3 regions of the Streptomyces sp. NPDC046887 genome follow, and region 2 is predicted to be linked to each of the others. Evidence: riboswitches for the same ligand, from Rfam matches in the RefSeq annotation. Region 2 holds a riboswitch; each other region holds the start of a gene.

Region 1 (6,707 bases), on a different contig from region 2:
CGCGGTCACCCCTTGAGGAAACGCAGCAGTTCGGCGGTGACGAACCGGGGGTTCTCCTCGACCAGCCAGTGCCCGGCGTTCGGTACGTCCACCGCCCGCTCGATACGGGGCATCCGCGGGGCCGCGGTGGACCGGATGGCGTCAAGTTGCCCCTGAGCGGTCATCAGCAGGACCGGATCCCGGACCGGTGCCGCCGCCACGGTGTCCCGGACGTCCTGGTCGAGCGCGCGGTAGAGCGCGAAGCCGCCCGCCAGGGCCGCGGGCCGGCGGTAGGTACGGGCGTACTCGTCGATCTCGGCGCCGGTGAACGGGGAGCGGTCGGAGGTGCCGCCGAACGCCGTGCCGCGGAAGGCGACCTGGGGGTAGAACAGCGCCAGATACGCGCGGACGTCGTCGCCGACGACCGCCTCGGGGATCCGCCGCTGGGAGTGGAAGGCGATATGCCAGCTCAGTGCGCGGTAGGTGGGTGCGTCGATCGCGGGCCCGGGCAGTGGCAGGTCGAGGTAGCCGAGGCGGGCGGTGTCGCCGGGGAACCGGCTGGCGTACTGGAAGGCCACCGCGGCGCCGAAGTCGTGCCCGATGACGGCGGCCTCGTCCACCCCGAGGCGCTCGGCGACCAGCGTGTGGACGTACCGCGCCAGCGTGGCCTTGTCGTAGCCGGTCGGTGTGCCGGTGCTGTCCCCCAGTCCGGGGAGGTCGACGGCATAGACCGTGTGATGCTCGGCGAGTTCCGGCATGATCGGCCACCAGCCGTACCAGGTCTGCGGCCAGCCGTGGATCAGCACCACGGGCGGGCCGCTGCCGCCGGTCACATAGTGCATTCGGACGCCGTCCACCTCGGCGAACTCGTGCCGAAAGGTCGTGGCGAACCGGGGGTCGTCATGGGTGGCGGCGGCGTGGGCGGGCACCTCGTCGCCCGCCGGCGGCGGGGAGCAGGCCGCGCCGGCGAGCATCAGCAGCAGGGCGAGCACCAGGGCCGCCGCCGGGTGCGCGGAGTGCGGCAGGCGGCGCGGCGACGGCCGTGCCGCGGTGGGCAGATGGGTCGGTGGGCTCATCGGGGCTCCTTGTCTCGGACGCGCCCAGCCTTGCCGCCTCCGCCACACGTCGGCACGGCAACTTGCCGAACCGGCAAAGCGGTCCCGGGCCGGTGCCGCCTCGGCGGCATCGGGGCGAGGAGGTCACCGGGAACACGGACCGGCGGGGCCGCGGGGTGGGCACGTGCGGTCCGGGGGCCCATGGCGGATGATGAAGGGCGGCGGCACGGGCGAGGGTCCGCCGCGGTCCGGCTCGCCTTCGGAGAAGACTTGAGGATTCCGCGCGGCTGACGTGGCGAGGAGACACCGTTGAAGATGCTGATCAACGTTCCGGAGACCGTGGTCGCCGACGCCCTGCGGGGGATCGCGGCCGCCCATCCCGAGCTGACCGTCGATGTGGAGAACCGGCTGGTGGTCCGGCGGGACGCGCCGGTGGAGGGGCGGGTGGCGCTGGTGTCGGGCGGGGGCAGCGGGCACGAGCCGCTGCACTCCGGGTTCGTCGGGCCGGGGATGCTGGCGGCGGCCTGCCCGGGCGAGGTCTTCACCAGCCCGGTGCCGGACCAGATGGTCCGGGCCGCAGCGGCCGTGGACAGCGGGCGGGGCGTGCTGTTCGTGGTGAAGAACTACACGGGCGACGTGCTCAACTTCGACATGGCGGCCGAGCTGGCCGAGGACGAGGGCATCCAGGTCGCCAAGGTGCTGGTGGACGACGATGTGGCCGTCCGCGACAGCCTCTACACCGCGGGGCGGCGCGGCACCGGGGCGACGCTGTTCGTGGAGAAGATCGCCGGGGCGGCGGCCGAGGAGGGGGCGCCGCTGGAGCGGGTGGAGGCGATCGGGCGGCAGGTCAACGCGAGCTCGCGCAGCTTCGGGGTGGCGCTGAGCTCGGTGACCACCCCGGCCAAGGGCAGCCCCTCGTTCGACCTGCCGACCGGGGAGCTGGAGCTGGGCATCGGCATCCACGGCGAGCCGGGCCGGGAGCGCCGCCCGATGATGACCTCCGGGGAGATCGCGGACCTCGCGGTGGAGGCGGTGCTGGAGGACCTGCCACCGGGCGGACCGGTGCTGGTGCTGGTCAACGGGATGGGCGCCACCCCGCTGCTGGAGTTGTACGGGTTCACCGCCGAGGTGCACCGGGTGCTGGGCGAGCGCGGGGTGCCGGTGGCCCGCACGCTGACCGGCAACTACGTCACCTCGCTGGACATGGCGGGCTGCTCGGTGACGCTGTGCCGGGCCGACGAGGAGCTGCTGCGGCTGTGGGACGCGCCGGTGTCCACCCCGGCGCTGCGGTGGGGACGGTGAGCGCGGTGCTGGACACGGACGCCTTCCGGCGGTGGATGGCGGCCGCCGCGGCGGCGGTGGAGCGGGAGGCCGGGCAGCTCACGGAGCTGGACGCGGCGATCGGGGACGCCGACCACGGGGCGAACCTCCAGCGGGGGTTCACCGCAGTGGCGGCGGAGCTGGCGAAGGACGCCCCCGAGTCGCCGGGTGCGGTGCTGACGCTGGCCGGGCGGCAGCTGATCTCCACGGTGGGCGGGGCCTCGGGTCCGCTGTACGGCACGCTGCTGCGCCGCACCGGCAAGGCGCTCGGGGAAGCGGCGGAGGTCGGTCCCGGGCAGCTGGCGGAGGCGCTGGGCGCGGGGGTCGCGGCGGTCGGGCAGCTCGGCGGGGCGAAGGCCGGGGACAAGACGATGCTGGACGCCCTGGAGCCGGCGGTCGCCGCGCTGGCCCAGGCGGCGGACGGGCCGGGGGCGTACGCGGCGGCCGCCGAGGCGGCGGCGCGGGGCGCGGCGGAGACCGTGCCGATGCGGGCGCGCAAGGGCCGGGCCAGCTATCTCGGTGAGCGCAGCGAGGGCCATCAGGACCCGGGGGCGACCTCGGCGGCGCTGCTGCTGGCCGCGCTGGCGGAGGCGGCCGGTGAAGCGGACCAGGGAGAGGGGCGACGGGGATGAGCGGCGGGGTCGAGGGACGGGTCGGCATCGTGCTGGTGTCGCACAGCGCCGAGGTCGCGGGGTCGGTCGCGGATCTGGCGCGCGGGCTGGCGGGCGGGGCGGGCACCCCGCTGGCGCCCGCGGGTGGGCTGCCGGGCGGCGGGTTCGGCACCAGTACGGAGCTGATCGCGGCGGCGGCCGTCTCGGTGGACGGCGGGGCGGGGGTGGCCGTGCTGGCCGACCTCGGCAGCGCGGTGCTCACGGTCAAGGCCCTGCTGGCCGACGACGAACTCCCCGACGGCACGCGGCTGGTGGACGCGCCGTTCGTGGAGGGGGCGGTGGCGGCGGTGGTCACGGCGGCGGCCGGCGGCGACCTGGACGCGGTGGAGGCGGCGGCCGCGGAGGCGTACGGCTACCGGAAGAAGTGACCCCCATGGGTGGCCCTCCGCCACCCCGGCGGGATGGCGGAAGCACCGGTACGCGGGTTGTGATGTACCTGGTCAACGCACTAGGGTCACACCGCCTTGGTGTACGGGAAATCCGGTGCGGTACCGGTGCGGCCCTCGCCACTGTGATCGGGAAGTCCGGCTCCACCCTCGGGGGAACCCCTCCGGGAAGCCACTGGACCGCCGCGGGAGACCGCCACGTCCGGGAAGGCGGAGCCGAGGCGGCATGACCCGTCAGCCAGGAGACCGGCCAGGGCGCGTTGTCCATCCACGAGGTGCTGGAGAGGGTCTCCCGACCATGCATATAGCCGAGGGGTATCTGCCCCCCGCGCACGCGGCTGCCTGGGCCGTCGCGTCCGCTCCGTTTGTCGTGCACGGAGTGCGCGCCCTGACCCGCGAGGTCCGGAGCAACCCGGAGTCGACGCTCCTGCTGGGTGCGTCCGGGGCGTTCACCTTCGTGCTGTCCGCCCTCAAGATACCGTCGGTGACGGGCAGTTGCTCCCATCCGACCGGTACGGGGCTGGGCGCCATCCTGTTCCGGCCACCGATCATGGCGGTGCTCGGCACCATCACCCTGCTGTTCCAGGCGCTGCTGCTGGCACACGGCGGGCTGACCACGCTCGGCGCCAACGTCTTCTCGATGGCGATCGTCGGACCGTGGGCCGGGTTCGGCACCTACTGGCTGCTGCGCCGCTTCGGGGCGCCGCTGATGGTGGCGGTCTTCTTCGGCGCGTTCGTCGCCGACCTGTCCACCTACTGCGTCACCAGCGTGCAGCTGGCGCTCGCCTTCCCCGACCCGGGCACCGGCTTCGCCGGGGCACTGGCCAAGTTCGGCTCCATCTTCGCGCTCACCCAGATCCCGCTGGCGGTCAGCGAGGGCCTGCTCACCGTGCTGGTGATGCGGCTGCTGACGCAGTCCAGCAAGGGCGAACTGCTGCGGCTCGGTGTGCTGTCGAAGGTGACCGGCAAGGGCGCGGGCAAGGCCGGCGCCTCGGGTGAGGAGAAGGAGGCGGCCGCGCGATGAGCCGCAACGCGAAGATCAACACCCTGCTGCTGCTGGTGGTGGCGGCGCTCGCCGTGCTCCCGCTGGCGCTGGGCCTCGGGGACCACAAGGAGGAGCCGTTCGCCGGCGCCGACGCGCAGGCCGAGACGGCGATCACCGAGCTGAAGCCGGACTACGAGCCCTGGTTCAGCCCGCTGTACGAGCCGCCGTCGGGCGAGGTCGAGTCGGCGCTGTTCGCGCTCCAGGCGGCGCTGGGCGCGGGTGTCCTGGCGTACTACTTCGGGCTGCGCCGCGGCCGCCGCCAGGGCGAGGCGCGGGCGCTCGCCGCCGAGGGCACCGGGGGTGCGGCGGCCGCCGCCGACCCGGGCCCGGGTGCGGCCCGGGACACCGGGGCTGCCGGGTAACCGGGTGCTGCCGATCGACGCGGCGGCGCACGCCGGCCGCTGGCGCCGCCGCCACCCGGTGGAGAAGGCGGTTCTGGGCTTCGGTCTGACGCTCAGCGCGGTGTGCCTGCCGGCCTGGCCGGGGGCCCCGCTGGTCGGCGCCGCGACCCTGGCGGTGCTGCTCGGCCCGGCCGGGGTGGCGCCCCGGCTGCTGTGGCGGGCGTTCCGCCTCCCGCTGGGCTTCTGTGTGACGGGCGCGATCCCGCTGCTGTTCCAGGTGGGCGGCGGCGCCGGAGCGGTGTCGCTCGCCCCGGACGGCCCGCTGCACGCCGGGCAGCTGCTGCTGCGCACCTCGGCGGCGTCCCTGGGGGTGCTGCTGTTCGCGTTCACCACGCCCGTGTCGGATGTGCTGCCGCGGTTGGTACGGGCCGGGGTGCCGGCGCCGGTCGTGGACGTGGCCCTGGTGATGTACCGGATCGGCTTCCTGCTGCTGGACACGGTGGCCAAGGTGCGCCAGGCGCAGGCGGCCCGGCTGGGGCAGGCGAGCCGGGCCGCGGCCTGGCGGTCGCTGGCCGGACTCGGCGCCATCGCCTTCGTCCGCTCCTTCGACCGGGCGGCGCGGCTCCAGGAGGGGCTGGCCGGCCGGGGGTACGACGGCACCCTGCGGGTCCTGGTGCCCGAGGCGGCCCTCTCCCGGCGCTTCCTGGCCGCCACGGCCGCGCTGCTGGCCGCCCTGGTGACCGCCACTCTCGTACTGAAAGGTCTTCTGTCATGACGTCCGTCGCGGGCGGGCTGCCCGTCGTGGAGCTGGTGGGCGCCGGGTACGCCTACGACGAGGGGCCCGCGGTGCTCGGCGGGGTGGACTTCGCGGTCGCCGAGGGCCGGGCGGTGGCGCTGCTGGGCCGCAACGGCAGCGGGAAGACCACCATGCTGCGGCTGCTCAGCGGCGGGCTGCGCCCGGACCGGGGGCTGCTGCGGCTGGCCGGCGAGGAGGTGGCGTACGACCGGGCCGGGCTGGTGCGGCTGCGCACCACGGTGCAGCTGGTGGTGCAGGACCCGGACGACCAGCTGTTCGCCGCCTCGGTCGCCCAGGACGTCTCCTTCGGGCCGATGAACCTGGGGCTGGCCGAGTCCGAGGTACGCGGCCGGGTGGCCGAGGCCCTGGAGGCGCTGGACATCACGGCGCTCGCGGACCGGCCCACCCATCTGCTCTCCTACGGGCAGCGCAAGCGCGCGGCGATCGCCGGCGCGGTGGCCATGCGGCCCCGGGTGCTGATCCTGGACGAGCCGACGGCCGGGCTCGACCCGCACGGCCAGGAGCGGCTGCTGGCGACCCTGGACCGGCTGCGCGCCTCGGGCACCACGGTGCTGATGGCCACCCACGATGTGGACCTGGCGCTGCGCTGGGCGGACGAGGCGGCGGTGCTCACCCCGGCGGGGCCGCGCACCGGACCGGTGGCGGAGCTGCTCGGCGACCGGGAGCTGCTGGCCGCCGCGGGGCTGCGGCGGCCCTGGGGCATGGCGGTGGCGGCGGTGCTGCGCGAGCGCGGACTGCTGGCCGAGGGCACCGCCGGGCCGCGTACCCCGGAGGAGCTGGAGGAGTGGGCGGCGGCGGCCGTACGGGACTCCTGAGTCCGCCCTCCGGCTGCGGGGGCGGGCCGGGGGCCGGGGGCGGCGGTCGGTAGAGTCGGCGGGCGGCGGCCGGGAGGGCCGCGGGGGCCGCGGCCGGTTGCCGGGGGCGCGGCCGGACGGGCGGGTACGGGGACGGGGGCACGGTGCGTCGCTGGGTGAAGGCCGTGGTGGCCGGGGCGGTGGTGCTGGGGGTGGCCGGTTATGTCGCCGAGCCGTACGCCCGTGACTGGATGCTGGTCCGCGAGGCCTGCGACGGCGCGCTGGACCCGGACGCGATG
Region 2 (6,707 bases):
TACACCGCGCTGGCCGAGGTGTACGACGTGCGCCTCGCCGAGGCCGAGGAGACCATCGAGACCTCACTCGCCTCCCCCCGCGAGGCCGGGCTGCTCGGCACCGACACCGGGCTGCCGATGCTGATGCTCTCCCGCCACTCCCGCGACGAGAACGGGGAGCCGGTGGAGTGGGTCCGCTCGGTCTACCGGGGCGACCGCTACAAGTTCGTCGCCCGGCTCCAGCGGCCCAACGGCTGACCTCCGCCCGGACGAAGGGGGCCGCACCCGGACGAACGGGGGCGGCCCCCTTCGGCGTACCCGCCCCGGGTGAAGCGGAGAGGGAGATTCCGACCGCTGGCGGCCCCCGTCAAAGGACTGGTCAAGGCCCCTGCGCGTTCACGGCGAGATGCGTCCGTTATACGGACGGGGGTTACGCCGGGCGGGATCGGTCGCCTAGATTGCCGACCCATTACCAGCCTGTGACGGGCCGCACAGCGGCAGCTCAGCGAGGGGACGGAGGTGCCGGTCATGGCACAGGAGCCGGAGGAGCGGAAGCCGGAGGAACAGGGGCCCAGACCCCCGGGAGACACCGGCGCGCTGCCCGTGGTCACCCCGGTCCGGGTGGTGGTCGCCCTCTGCCTCGCCGCACCGTTCGCCGCCATGCTCTGGGTGAGCTCGTACGCGCGGGTGGAACCCCGTTTCATCGGGATCCCGTTCTTCTACTGGTACCAGATGGCCTGGGTCGTGCTCTCCACGATCCTGACCATGGCGGCGTACCAGCTGTGGCACCGTGAGCAGCGCGCCCGCAAGGCCGCGCGGCCCGCGAAGGCCGCACAGCCCGCGGGGCCCGCGAAGGGGGGTGCGGCGAAGTGAAGGACGGCGTGAACGGCGTGGCACTCGCCGTCTTCCTCTTCTTCTTCCTGGCCGTCACCGTGATGGGCTTCCTGGCGGCCCGCTGGCGCAAGGCGGAGAACGAGCAGAGCCTGGACGAATGGGGCCTGGGCGGCCGCTCGTTCGGCACCTGGATCACCTGGTTCCTGCTGGGCGGCGACCTCTACACCGCGTACACCTTCGTGGCCGTCCCGGCGGCCATCTACGCGGCGGGCGCGGCCGGCTTCTTCGCCGTGCCGTACACCATCCTGGTCTACCCGCTGATCTTCACCTTCCTGCCCCGGCTCTGGTCGGTCTCGCACAAGCACGGCTATGTGACCACCTCGGACTTCGTCCGCGGCCGGTTCGGCTCCAAGGGCCTGTCGCTGGCGGTGGCCGTCACCGGCCTGCTGGCCACCATGCCGTACATCGCACTGCAACTGGTCGGCATCCAGGCCGTGCTGGACGTGATGGGCATCGGCGGCGGGGAGTCCACGCACTGGTTCATCAAGGACCTGCCGCTGCTCATCGCCTTCGGTGTGCTCGCCGCGTACACCTACTCCTCCGGGCTGCGCGCCCCGGCGCTGATCGCCTTCGTCAAGGACACCCTGATCTACATCGTCATCGCGGTGGCGATCATCTACATCCCGATCAAGCTCGGCGGCTTCGGGGCGATCTTCGACGCGGCCGGGGACGCCTTCGCCCAGAAGAACCCGGCGACCGGCCAGCCGCGCGGCGCGCTGGTGCCCGGGGAGATGGGCCAGTGGGGGTACGCCACGCTGGCACTCGGCTCGGCGCTGGCGCTGTTCATGTACCCGCACTCGATCACCGCGACGCTCTCCTCCCGCAGCCGGGACGTGATCCGCCGCAACACCACCATCCTGCCGCTGTACTCGCTGATGCTGGGCCTGCTGGCGCTGCTCGGCTTCATGGCGATCGCGGCCGGGGTCAAGGTGTCCAACGGGCAGCTGGCCATCCCGCAGCTGTTCGAGAACATGTTCCCGGACTGGTTCGCGGGCATCGCCTTCGCCGCCATCGGCATCGGCGCGCTGGTCCCGGCGGCCATCATGTCGATCGCCGCGGCCAACCTGTTCACCCGCAACATCTACAAGGACTTCATCAAGCCGGACGCCACCCCGGCGCAGGAGACCAAGGTCTCCAAGCTGGTGTCGCTGCTGGTCAAGGTGGGCGCGCTGGTCTTCGTCCTCACCATGGACAAGACGGTCGCCATCAACTTCCAGCTGCTGGGCGGCATCTGGATCCTGCAGACCCTCCCGGCCCTGGTCGGCGGGTTGTTCACCCGCTGGTTCCACCGCTGGGCGCTGCTCGGCGGCTGGGCCGTCGGCATGGTGTACGGCACGGCCGCCGCGTACGGGGTGGCCTCGCCGACCCAGAAGCACTTCGGCGGCTCCTCGGCGGAGATCCCCGGCATCGGCGAGATCGGCTACATCGGTCTCACCGCCTTCGTGCTCAACGCCCTGGTCACCATCGTGCTCACCTTCGTGCTGCGGGCGGTCAAGGCGCCGGACGGGGTGGACGAGACCCAGCCCTCCGACTACACCGCGGACGCGGGCGACCCGGGCGTGGCCACCGAGCTGCCGGAGCTGGTCGACGGCCCCGAGGCCGAGGACGACGGCCGAAAGGACCCGAGCAAGGCCCCCGCGTAGGGCCGCAGGCCGTAAGGGCCACCCGTTTCGCCTACCGCGGGCCGTCGCACCTCCCTCCGGGGAGGCGTGGCGGCCCGCCGCGCTGCACGCTTGCGGTTATGGACATCACCATCAGGGCGGTACGCCCCGAGGAGCACACCGCGCTGGGCGAGGTCACCGCGCGGGCGTACCTGGCCGACGGGCTGCTGGAGTTCGGCGAGGCCGACGAGTACCTGGTCGCGCTGCGGGATGTGGCGCGCCGGGCCGCCGACGCGGAGGTGCTGGTCGCCGTGGACGACACCGGACGGGTGCTCGGCGGGGTGGCCCTGGCCGCCGGGCCGGGGGCCTGGGCGGACCTCGCCGGGGCGGGCGAGGCGGAGATCCGGATGCTGGCGGTGGACCGGGAGGCGCGCCGCCGGGGCGCGGGCGAGGCGCTGGTGCGGGCCTGTGTCGACCGGGCGCGGACGGTGCCCGGTTGCCGGCGGGTGGTGCTCTCCTCGCACCTGGCCATGGCCGCCGCCCAGCGCCTCTACCGCCGGGTCGGCTTCGACCGCACCCCCGCCCGCGACTGGGCGCCCATCCCCGGTGTCACCCTGCACACCTACGGCCGGGACGTCTGAACGACCCCGGCGGGGGCATACGGGCGGCTGCGAGGGGGCCGTCCGGCGACACCCCGGCCAGAACCTGGGCCGCCCCACGGCCAGGACCCGAGCTGCCCCGCGGCCGAACTCCGGGCGGTACCGCCGCCGAACTCCGGGCTGCCCCGCGGCCAGACCCGGGCCACACCCCGGCCGGACCCCGGGCGGTACCGCGGCTAGACCCCGGGCGCCCCCCGACCGGACCCCGGGCAGCGCCGCGGCCGGACCCCGGGCGGTACCGCGGCCGGACCCGGGCCACACCCCGGGCCGCCCCGCCGCCGAACTCCGGGCTGCCCCGCGGCCGGACCCCGGGCGGCCCTGTGGCCGGACTTCGGGCGACGCCCCGGCCGGGCCCGTACACGGCCCCGCCCCGGCCCTCCCGGCGCCGCGAGGGGGCCATCCGGGTGGCCCCGCGCCACGCCCCGGTCCCGGCCGCCCCGCGCGGCCCCCGGCCTCCGCGGCCGGTCGCCCAGCTGTCCCTTGGCCTGTTCCCGCAGGGTGGCGGGGGCGGACACAACAGGTGTGCGGATGGACACGACTTGTACGGGCCGACACAACATCTGGGGGGTGCTTTCGCGAGCGCCCACCAGATGTATGCTCATTCCTGCTGTCGCCGCAGGGGAATCCGGTGCGAATCCGGAACTGTCCCGCAACGGTGAAACCGGTGTGTTTCCGCCCCGGTACGCGCCCCCAAGCCGTACCGGCCCGGGCGCGCCGTGAGTCCGACGACCTGCCGGCAGCACACTCGGACCGACCGGCCCGGGTGTCCAGACGTCCGGGCCTCGCGGAGTGGGCCGGTGGACGCGAGCCGTGCTGCCCTGTGCCCGGGCAAGCCGCTCTCGCGCTTCCCGCCGCCCGCCTGTCGAGGGCCCCGAGCCGAGCGAGGGAGAGCCCCACGTGACCATCGCGCCAGCCGATCCGGCCTCACGCGTCACGGAACCGGAGCAGACCGCGGGGGTGAGCGCCGACGGTCCCGGTACCGCGCTGCTGCGCACCCTGACCGACCTCACCGCCGACCTGCCCGACACCGACCCCGGCCGGGTCGCCGCCGCCGCGCTGCGCGGCCGGCACGCCGGGTCGGACGAGGCGGAGCTGCGGGAGCTGGCCACCGAGGCGGCCGCCGGGCTGATCTCCGAGGACCCCGCGTACTCGCGGCTGGCCGCCAGGCTGCTGACCCGGACCATCGCCGAGGAGGCGGCCGGGCAGGGCGCGGTGTCGTTCTCGGCCTCGGTGGCGGTGGGGCACCGCGAGGGGCTGATCGCCGACCGCACCGCCGCGTTCGCCGCACTGCACGCGGACACCCTGGACGCGCTGGTCGACCTCGGCGCCGACGACCGCTTCGGCTACTTCGGGCTGCGCACCCTCTACTCCCGCTACCTCCTCCGCCACCCGATCACCCGCAAGGTGATCGAGACCCCGCAGCACTTCATGCTCCGGGTCGCCGCCGGCCTCGCCGAGGACGACTCCGTACGCGCGGTGGACGAGGTGGCCTCCCTCTACCGGCTGATGAGCCGGCTGGACTACCTGCCGTCCTCGCCGACGCTGTTCAACTCCGGCACCCGGCACCCGCAGATGTCCTCCTGCTACCTGCTGGACTCCCCCGCCGACGAGCTGGACTCGATCTACGACCGCTACCACCAGGTGGCCCGGCTCTCCAAGCACGCCGGCGGCATCGGCATCGCCTACTCCCGCATCCGCTCGCGCGGTTCGCTGATCCGGGGCACCAACGGGCACTCCAACGGCATCGTGCCGTTCCTGAAGACGCTGGACGCCTCGGTGGCGGCGGTCAACCAGGGCGGGCGGCGCAAGGGCGCGGCCGCGGTCTACCTGGAGACCTGGCACGCGGACATCGAGGAGTTCCTGGAGCTGCGGGACAACACCGGCGAGGACGCCCGGCGCACCCACAACCTCAACCTGGCGCACTGGATCCCGGACGAGTTCATGCGCCGGGTCAACGCCGATCAGCCCTGGTCGCTGTTCTCCCCGGCCGATGTGCCGGAGCTGGTGGACCTGTACGGCGAGGAGTTCGACGCCGCCTACCGCAAGGCCGAGGCCGCCGGGCTGGCCCGCAAGACCATGCCGGCGCGTGAGCTGTACGGCCGGATGATGCGCACCCTGGCGCAGACCGGCAACGGCTGGATGACCTTCAAGGACGCCTCCAACCGGACCGCCAACCAGACCGCCGAGTCCGGCGCGGTGGTGCACTCCTCCAACCTGTGCACCGAGATCCTGGAGGTCACCGACGACGGCGAGACGGCCGTCTGCAACCTGGGCTCGGTGAACCTCGGGGCCTTCGTCAAGGACGGGGACATCGACTGGGAGCGGCTGGACGCCACCGTGCGCACCGCCGTCACCTTCCTCGACCGCGTGGTGGACATCAACTTCTACCCGACCGAGCAGGCCGGCAACTCCAACTCCAAGTGGCGCCCGGTGGGTCTGGGCGCGATGGGCCTCCAGGACGTCTTCTTCCAGCTGAAGCTGCCGTTCGACTCCCCCGAGGCACGGGCGCTCTCCACCCGGATCGCCGAGCGGATCATGCTCGCCTCCTACGAGGCCTCCTGCGACCTCGCCGAGCGCCACGGCCCGCTGCCGGCCTGGGAGAAGACCCGGACCGCGCGCGGGGTGCTGCACCCGGACCACTACGACGTGGAGCTGAACTGGCCGGAGCGCTGGACGGCGCTGCGCGAGCGGGTCGCCACCACCGGGATGCGCAACTCGCTGCTGCTGGCGATCGCCCCGACCGCGACCATCGCCTCCATCGCCGGTGTCTACGAGTGCATCGAGCCGCAGGTCTCCAACCTGTTCAAGCGCGAGACCCTGTCGGGCGAGTTCCTCCAGGTCAACGCCTACCTGGTGGCCGAGCTGAAGAAACTCGGCGTCTGGGACGCGCAGACCCGCGAGGCGCTGCGCGACTCCAACGGCTCGGTGCAGGGCTTCACCTGGGTGCCCGAGGACGTCCGGGCGCTGTACCGCACGGCCTGGGAGATCCCGCAGCGCGGTCTGATCGACATGGCCGCCGCCCGGACCCCGTTCCTGGACCAGTCGCAGTCACTGAACCTGTTCCTGGAGACGCCCACCATCGGCAAGCTGTCGTCGATGTACGCGTACGCCTGGAAGCAGGGTCTGAAGACCACGTACTACCTGCGCTCCCGCCCGGCCACCCGGATCGCCCGCGCCGCCGGCGGCCAGACCCCGGCCGCCGCCACCGCGCCCGCCGGCACCGCCACCATCCCCGTACAGCAGGCCGCCGACCCGGACGCGGTCGCCTGCTCCCTTGAGAACCCCGAGTCCTGCGAGGCCTGCCAGTAATGAGCACCACGAACAACGAAAAGAACCTGCTCGACCCGGGATTCGAGCTGACCCTGCGTCCGATGCGCTACCCGGACTTCTACGAGCGCTACCGCGACGCGATCAAGAACACCTGGACCGTGGAGGAGGTCGACCTCCACTCCGACGTGGCCGACCTCGCCAAGCTGTCCCCGGGCGAGCAGCACATGATCGGGCGGCTGGTGGCGTTCTTCGCCACCGGTGACTCGATCGTCGCCAACAACCTGGTGCTGACGCTCTACAAGCA
Region 3 (6,707 bases), on a different contig from region 2:
CGTACACCTCCTGCGCGGCCACGTCGAGGACGGCGGTCGCCATGGCGAACACGCCCGGGTCGCCGCCCGAGACCACCGCGACCCGGTGCCCGCGCCGGGCCAGGTCCAGGGCGAACTCGGCGCGCTCGGACTCGACCTTGTTGTCCGAGCCGTGCCGCCGCTGCCCCGGCCGCTCCGGCACCCGGGCGAGATAGGTGGTGTAGCCGACCAGGTCGGTCGCGGAGGCCAGCGCCCCCCGGGTCTCCGGGGTGAGCCAGCCCGCGCCCGCCGGGCCGGTGCCGACCACCAGGACTTCACCCGACCCGGGGCGGGGCTCCGGCGGTACGGCGTCGATCCGGGACGGCAGCACCGCCACCGAGAAGTACGGCACCGACTCCGGGTCCACGTCCGTCAGCTTGCCGGTGCGCTCACCCGCCATCGTGGCGCGCTCCACATACCGGGCGCCTTCCAGCCGCCCGGCCCGCGCCAGCGCCCGGCGCACGGCCGGGAAGGTCCGGCCGAGCTTCATCACCACCGCCGAGTCGGCGGCGGCCAGCCGGGCCGTCAGCTCCTCCTCCGGCAGGGTGCCGGGGATGATCGTCAGTGTCTCCTCCGCCTCGCACAGCGGCTCACCCAGCCGGGCCGCCGAGGCGCTGACCGAGGTCACCCCGGGGATCACCTCGGTGTCGTAGCGGTGCGCCAGCCGCTTGTGCATGTGCTGGTAGGAGCCGTAGAAGAGCGGATCGCCCTCGGCCAGCACCGCCACCGTGCGCCCCGCGTCCAGATGCGCGGCCAGCCGGTCGGAGGCCTCCGCGTAGAAGTCGTCCAGCGCGCCCCGGTAGCCGCCGGGGTGGTCGGTGGTCTCCACGGTGAGCGGGTACATCAGCCGCTCCTCGATGTGGTCCTCGCGGATGTGCTTCGCCGCGATGGAGCGCGCGATGGACCGGCCGTGCCGGGCCGAGTGGTACGCGACCACATCGGCCGCCGCGATGGCCTCGACGGCCCGTACGGTCATCAGCGAGGGATCGCCGGGCCCGAGCCCCACCCCGTAGAGCTTCCCGGGCGGGACGGCCCCCTCATGCGTCTCCGTCTCCGGCTCCGTCTCCGGCTCCGTCACCGACTCCGTCCGGCCGCTGGCCATCGCGTGACTGCTGTCCATGGTGCTCACTCCGCCTCGCTCGCGATCGCGTTGACCGCCGCCGCCACCATCGCACTGCCGCCGCGCCGGCCTCGGACCACCAGGTACTCCAGACCCTCCGTGGCGGCCAGCGCCTCCTTGGACTCGGCCGCGCCGATGAAGCCGACCGGGATGCCGAGCACGGCCGCCGGACGGGGCGCCCCGTCGGCGATCATCTCCAGCAGCCGGAACAGCGCGGTGGGCGCGTTGCCGATGGCCACCACCGAGCCTTCCAGCCGGTCCCGCCACAGCTCCAGCGCGGCGGCGCTGCGGGTGGTGCCCAGCTCGGCGGCGAGCGCCGGGACGGCCGGGTCGGAGAGGGTGCAGAGCACCTCGTTCTCCGCGGGCAGCCGCTTGCGGGTGACTCCGCTGGCGACCATCTGCGCATCGCACAGGATCGGCGCCCCGGCGCGCAGCGCGGCCCGGGCCCGTAGGACGACATCCGGGCTGTAGGCGAGGTCGCGGACCAGGTCGGTCATCCCGCAGGCGTGGATCATCCGTACCGCGACCTGGCTCACCTCGGCCGGCAGGCCCGCGAGGTCCGCCTCGGCGCGGATCGTGGCGAAGGACTGGCGGTAGATCTCCGCCCCGTCCTTCTCATAGGCGTAGCCGTCCGCCTTCTCATGGGCGTAGCCCTCCGCGGAGGCGGATGCGTCGAACCCTGTCACTGTGCTGCTCTCGCTCATCTCATTGCTCATGGAGGGGTGGGCGGGGCCCGGGGACGGTTTCACGTGAAACATCCTGTGCGACAGCGTGTTTCACGTGAAACATCGCGCCGGGCGCACCGGCACGAGTGTGCACCGTCTGCTGGTAAGAGCCCTCACCGGTGGCGACCATGTCCACCCAGTCGCCGCGCGGGTGCCCGCAACGCCGCTCGCAGCCGGACCAGTGGACCGGGAGCCCACCGTCCAGCGGGCGGGCGTCCCCCCGGACGTCGGCCAGCGACTTGGCGCAGCCGGGCCGCCCGGTGCAGGCGCTCACCGTGGCCCAGGGCGTGTCCGGGGCGGTGAGGTATCCGGCCGCCGCCAGCTCGGCCAGCCGGTCCCGGGCGGCAGCCTGGTCCGGCCAGGCGGGGAGGACGAACCCGCGCCAGGGGGTGACCCGTATCTCGGCGGCCGGGAGCAGTGCGCGGAACTGGTCGCCGGTCACCCGGCCGAGCCGGGCCGATACGGAGACGAAACCGCCGTCGAGGATGCCGGGCGGGGGGCCGGAGCCTGGGGAGGGGGTGACCGGCCGGGGGGCGGGGGAGGCCGTCACTCCCGCCCGGGCCAGCTCCCCGGCCACGTCCATCCCGCGTCCGCCGTCGGGTAGTTCACCCACCCGCCAGGCACCGGTTCCGGCGGCCTCGGCGGCGGTCAGAAAGGCCCGGGCGGCGGCCAGCGCGGCGGCCGGGGCGTCGGGTCCGCCGACCTCGTACGCCCGGTCGGCGACGACGAGGAGGAAGGCCCCGCCGGCCCCGAAGTCTCCATCAGCCCCGGAGCCGCTATCAGCCCTGGAGTGCCTATCAGCCCCGGAGTCTCCATCAGCCCTGGAGTCCCCATCAGCCCTGGAGTCTCCATCAGCCCTGGAGTCTCCATCAGCCCTGGAGTCTCCATCAGTCCCGGAGTCCCCCTCGGCCGCCGCCCGCAGGGTCACATCGGCGCCGAGCGCCGCCACATCCCCCCGGCCGTCGTCCACCGCGAACAGGAAGCGCCCGGAGAGCCCGGTCGTCCAGGCCTCCCCGCACAGCAGCACGTCCAACGCGCGGGCCGCGGCCTGCACCCGGGGGCCCGCCAACGGCGAGACCACCATGTTCCGTATCCGCTCATGCGCCTCGGAGTCCGGCAGCAGTCCGGCGCCGCGCAGCAGCTCCGCCAGCTCCAGCCCGCAGCTCTCGCCGAGGCCGCGCAGCTCCAGGTTGCCGCGCGAGGTGAGCGAGAGATGGCCGTCGCCGAGCCGGTCGGCGGCGTCCGCCAGCACCCGTATCTGCTGCTCGGTGAGGACACCGGTGGGCAGCCGCAGCCGGGCCAGCGCGCCGTCGTCGGCGCGGTGCAGCCGCAGCGCCCCGGGGCAGGCGTCACCGCGGTCACGGACGCGGCCGGAGCGGCGGGTCCGTATATGACCTTCGCCCGGTTCGGGGCGTTTGGGTGAGCTGGACGGCATGGCGGCCACCATACGCGCAGCCTCTACTATGCAGACGGCACAGGGTCCCAGGGCCCGAGGGAGGAAGCCCGGTGGAAATCCGGCGCGGTCCCGCCACTGTGAGTCCGGCCGCGGAGGCGGTCCGGGCGAGTCAGGAACTCCCGCCGTCCTCATCACCACCCGGGGCGCGGACACCCCGAGGAAGGCCAGCGCAGCGATGACGCACGCCGACGAGCCGACGACGACCCCCGACGCGCCCGATGCGCCCCATGCGGCCGCCGCACCCGACGCGCCTGTGTCGCCCACCGGGCCGCAGCCGGGGATAACCGAGGGAGCACCGGCGGGGGCCGCCCCCGCGCCGGAAGGGGCCCCCGCCCCGGTCCTCCTCCTCTCGCACTCCGACACCGACCTGCTCAGCGCCCGCGCGGCCGGCGGCCCGGTCGAGTACCGGTACGCCAACCCCTCCCGCCTTCCGCAGGAGGACCTGCCCGCGCTGCTGGACGGCGCCGGGCTGGTGGTCGTCCGCCTCCTCGGCGGCGTACGGGCCTGGGAGGACGGGCTCGCCGTGCTGCGCGACAGCGGCCTTCCGCTGGTCGTGCTCACCGGCGAGCAGGCGCCCGACGCCCAGCTGATGGAGGCCTCCACCGTGCCGATCGGCCTGGCGGCCGAGGCGCACGCCTACCTCGCGCACGGCGGCCCCGCCAACCTGGAGCAGCTGGCCCGCTTCCTCTCCGACACCGTGCTGCTCACCGGCCACGGCTTCGAACCGCCCGCCCCCGCGCCCACCTGGGGCGTGTTGGAGCGCACCACCAGGGCGGTCGACGGCCCGACCATCGCCGTCCTCTACTACCGCGCCCACCACATGAGCGGGAACACCGCCTTCGTGGACGCGCTCTGCGGTGCCATCGAGGACGCCGGGGGCCGCCCGCTCCCGCTCTACGTGGCCTCGCTCCGCGCCCCCGAGCCGGAGTTGATCGACCGCCTCGGGGCCGCCGACGCCGTGGTCACCACCGTGCTCGCGGCCGGCGGCACCAAGCCCGCCGAGGCCCAGGCGGGCGGGGACGAGGAGGCGTGGGACGCGGGGGCGCTGGCCGGGCTCGATGTGCCGATCCTCCAGGCGCTCTGCCTGACCGGGTCCCGGGCCGCCTGGGACGAGAACGACGAGGGGCTCTCCCCGCTGGACGCCGCCACCCAGGTCGCGGTGCCCGAGTTCGACGGGCGGCTGATCACCGTCCCGTTCTCCTTCAAGGAGATCGACGAGGACGGGCTGCCGGTCTACGCGCCGGACGCCGAGCGCGCCGCCCGGGTCGCCGGGATCGCCGTCCGGCACGCCAAGCTCCGGCACATCCCCAACCCCGCCAAGAAGCTGGCGCTGGTCCTCTCCGCGTACCCGACCAAGCACTCCCGGATCGGCAACGCGGTCGGCCTGGACACCCCCGCCTCCGCGGTGGCGCTGCTGCGCCGACTGCGCGCCGAGGGCTATGACTTCGGGCCCGAGGAGGAGATCCCCGGGCTGGTCTCCGGCGACGGCGACGAGCTGATCCGGGCGCTGATCGACGCCGGCGGCCACGATCAGGAGTGGCTGACCGAGGAGCAGATGGCCCGCAACCCGGTCCGCATCCCGGCCGCCGACTACCGGCGCTGGTACGCCACCCTGCCCGCGGCGCTGCGCGAGCAGGTGGAGGAGCACTGGGGCCCGGCCCCCGGCGAGATGTTCCTGGACCGCTCCCGCACCGCCGAGGGCGACCCCGATGGCGATATCGTGCTCGGCGCCCTGCGCCGCGGCAATCTGCTGATCGTCATCCAGCCGCCGCGCGGCTTCGGCGAGAACCCGATCGCGATCTACCACGACCCCGATCTGCCGCCGTCGCACCACTATCTGGCCGCCTACCGCTGGATCGCCGCCCCCGCCGAGGACGGCGGCTTCGGCGCCGACGCCATGATCCACCTGGGCAAGCACGGCAACCTGGAGTGGCTGCCCGGCAAGAACGCGGGCCTGTCCGCCGCCTGCGGCCCCGACGCCGCCCTCGGCGACCTGCCGCTGGTCTACCCCTTCCTGGTCAACGACCCGGGTGAGGGCACCCAGGCCAAGCGCCGCGTGCACGCCACCCTGATCGACCACCTGGTCCCGCCGATGGCCCGCGCCGACTCCTACGGCGACATCGCACGCCTGGAGCAGCTGCTGGACGAGTACGCGCAGATCTCCTCCATGGACCCGTCCAAGCTGCCCGCGATCCGCGCGCAGATCTGGACCCTGATCCAGGCCGCCAAGCTCGACCACGACCTCGGTATGGCGGACCGCCCGGACGATGACGGCTTCGACGACTTCCTGCTCCATGTCGACGGCTGGCTCTGCGAGGTCAAGGACGCCCAGATCCGCGACGGGCTCCATGTCCTGGGCGGCGCCCCGGCCGGCCCCGAGCGGGTCAACCTGGTCCTCTCCATCCTGCGCGCCCGCCAGATCTGGGGCGGCACCCAGGCCCTGCCCGGCCTCCGGGAGGCCCTCGGCCTGGACGAGTCCGCCGCGACCCTGAAGACCGCCGACGAGGCCGAGGCGAAGGCCCGTGAACTGGTCGAGGCCATGGAGGCCGCCGACTGGGACCCGGCCGCCGTCGCCACCGTCGCCGCCGGGCACGTCCAGGCCGTCGCCGACATCCTGGACTTCGCCGCCCGCCAGGTGATCCCCCGCCTCGCCGCCACCACCGACGAGCTGGACCACGCCGTCCACGCCCTCAACGGCGGCTTCGTCCCCGCGGGCCCCTCCGGCTCCCCCCTCCGCGGCCTGGTCAACGTCCTCCCGACCGGCCGGAACTTCTACTCCGTGGACCCGAAGGCGGTGCCCTCCCGGCTCGCCTGGGAGACCGGCCAGGCGCTCGCCGACTCCCTGCTCACCCGCTACCGCGAGGACAACGGCGACTGGCCCACCTCCGTCGGCCTCTCCCTCTGGGGCACCAGCGCGATGCGCACCGCGGGCGACGACATCGCCGAGGCGCTCGCCCTGCTCGGCATCCGCCCGGTCTGGGACGACGCCTCCCGCCGGGTCACCGGCCTGGAGCCGGTGCCGCTCGCCGAGCTGGGCCGCCCCCGGATCGACGTCACCCTGCGGATCTCCGGCTTCTTCCGGGACGCCTTCCCGCACACCGTCGGCCTGCTGGACGACGCCGTCCGCCTCGCCGCCACCCTGGACGAGGCCGACACCGACAACTTCGTCCGCGCCCACACCCGCGCCGACCTGGCCGAGCACGGCGACGAACGGCGCGCCACCACCCGTATCTTCGGCTCCCGCCCGGGGACGTACGGGGCGGGTCTGCTCCAGCTGATCGACTCCCGCGACTGGCGCACCGACGCCGACCTGGCCGAGGTGTACACGGTCTGGGGCGGCTACGCCTACGGCCGCGAACTGGACGGCCGCCCGGCGCGCGAGGAGATG

What was found. Region 2 has a riboswitch for cobalamin ahead of ABZ945_RS03265 (ribonucleoside-diphosphate reductase subunit alpha). Riboswitches for the same ligand answer to the same signal wherever they lie in the genome.
Region 1: it holds a riboswitch for cobalamin, as region 2 does, so the genes downstream of both, ABZ945_RS28210 (energy-coupling factor ABC transporter permease) here and ABZ945_RS03265 (ribonucleoside-diphosphate reductase subunit alpha) in region 2, are expected to answer to the same signal.
Region 3: it holds a riboswitch for cobalamin, as region 2 does, so the genes downstream of both, cobN (cobaltochelatase subunit CobN) here and ABZ945_RS03265 (ribonucleoside-diphosphate reductase subunit alpha) in region 2, are expected to answer to the same signal.

Annotation. Positions count from the first base shown of each region.
Region 1 covers NZ_JBEYXH010000041.1:27,390-34,096, forward strand. Annotated here, with positions in the region: gene ABZ945_RS28190 (alpha/beta hydrolase) at 6-1,055, opposite strand; gene dhaK (dihydroxyacetone kinase subunit DhaK) at 1,344-2,336, shown strand; gene dhaL (dihydroxyacetone kinase subunit DhaL) at 2,342-2,986, shown strand; gene ABZ945_RS28205 (PTS fructose transporter subunit IIA) at 2,983-3,393, shown strand; cobalamin riboswitch at 3,446-3,681, shown strand; gene ABZ945_RS28210 (energy-coupling factor ABC transporter permease) at 3,710-4,435, shown strand; gene ABZ945_RS28215 (energy-coupling factor ABC transporter substrate-binding protein) at 4,432-4,818, shown strand; gene cbiQ (cobalt ECF transporter T component CbiQ) at 4,823-5,572, shown strand; gene ABZ945_RS28225 (ATP-binding cassette domain-containing protein) at 5,569-6,429, shown strand; gene ABZ945_RS28230 (hypothetical protein) at 6,573-6,707, shown strand, end outside.
Region 2 covers NZ_JBEYXH010000002.1:41,517-48,223, forward strand. Annotated here, with positions in the region: gene ABZ945_RS03245 (GntR family transcriptional regulator) at 1-237, shown strand, start outside; gene ABZ945_RS03250 (DUF3311 domain-containing protein) at 583-852, shown strand; gene mctP (monocarboxylate uptake permease MctP) at 849-2,516, shown strand; gene ABZ945_RS03260 (GNAT family N-acetyltransferase) at 2,615-3,115, shown strand; cobalamin riboswitch at 3,721-3,886, shown strand; gene ABZ945_RS03265 (ribonucleoside-diphosphate reductase subunit alpha) at 4,091-6,442, shown strand; gene ABZ945_RS03270 (ribonucleotide-diphosphate reductase subunit beta) at 6,442-6,707, shown strand, end outside.
Region 3 covers NZ_JBEYXH010000003.1:187,722-194,428, forward strand. Annotated here, with positions in the region: gene ABZ945_RS05565 (precorrin-2 C(20)-methyltransferase) at 1-1,138, opposite strand, end outside; gene ABZ945_RS05570 (precorrin-8X methylmutase) at 1,144-1,842, opposite strand; gene ABZ945_RS05575 (cobalamin biosynthesis protein CobG) at 1,844-3,298, opposite strand; cobalamin riboswitch at 3,323-3,457, shown strand; gene cobN (cobaltochelatase subunit CobN) at 3,495-6,707, shown strand, end outside.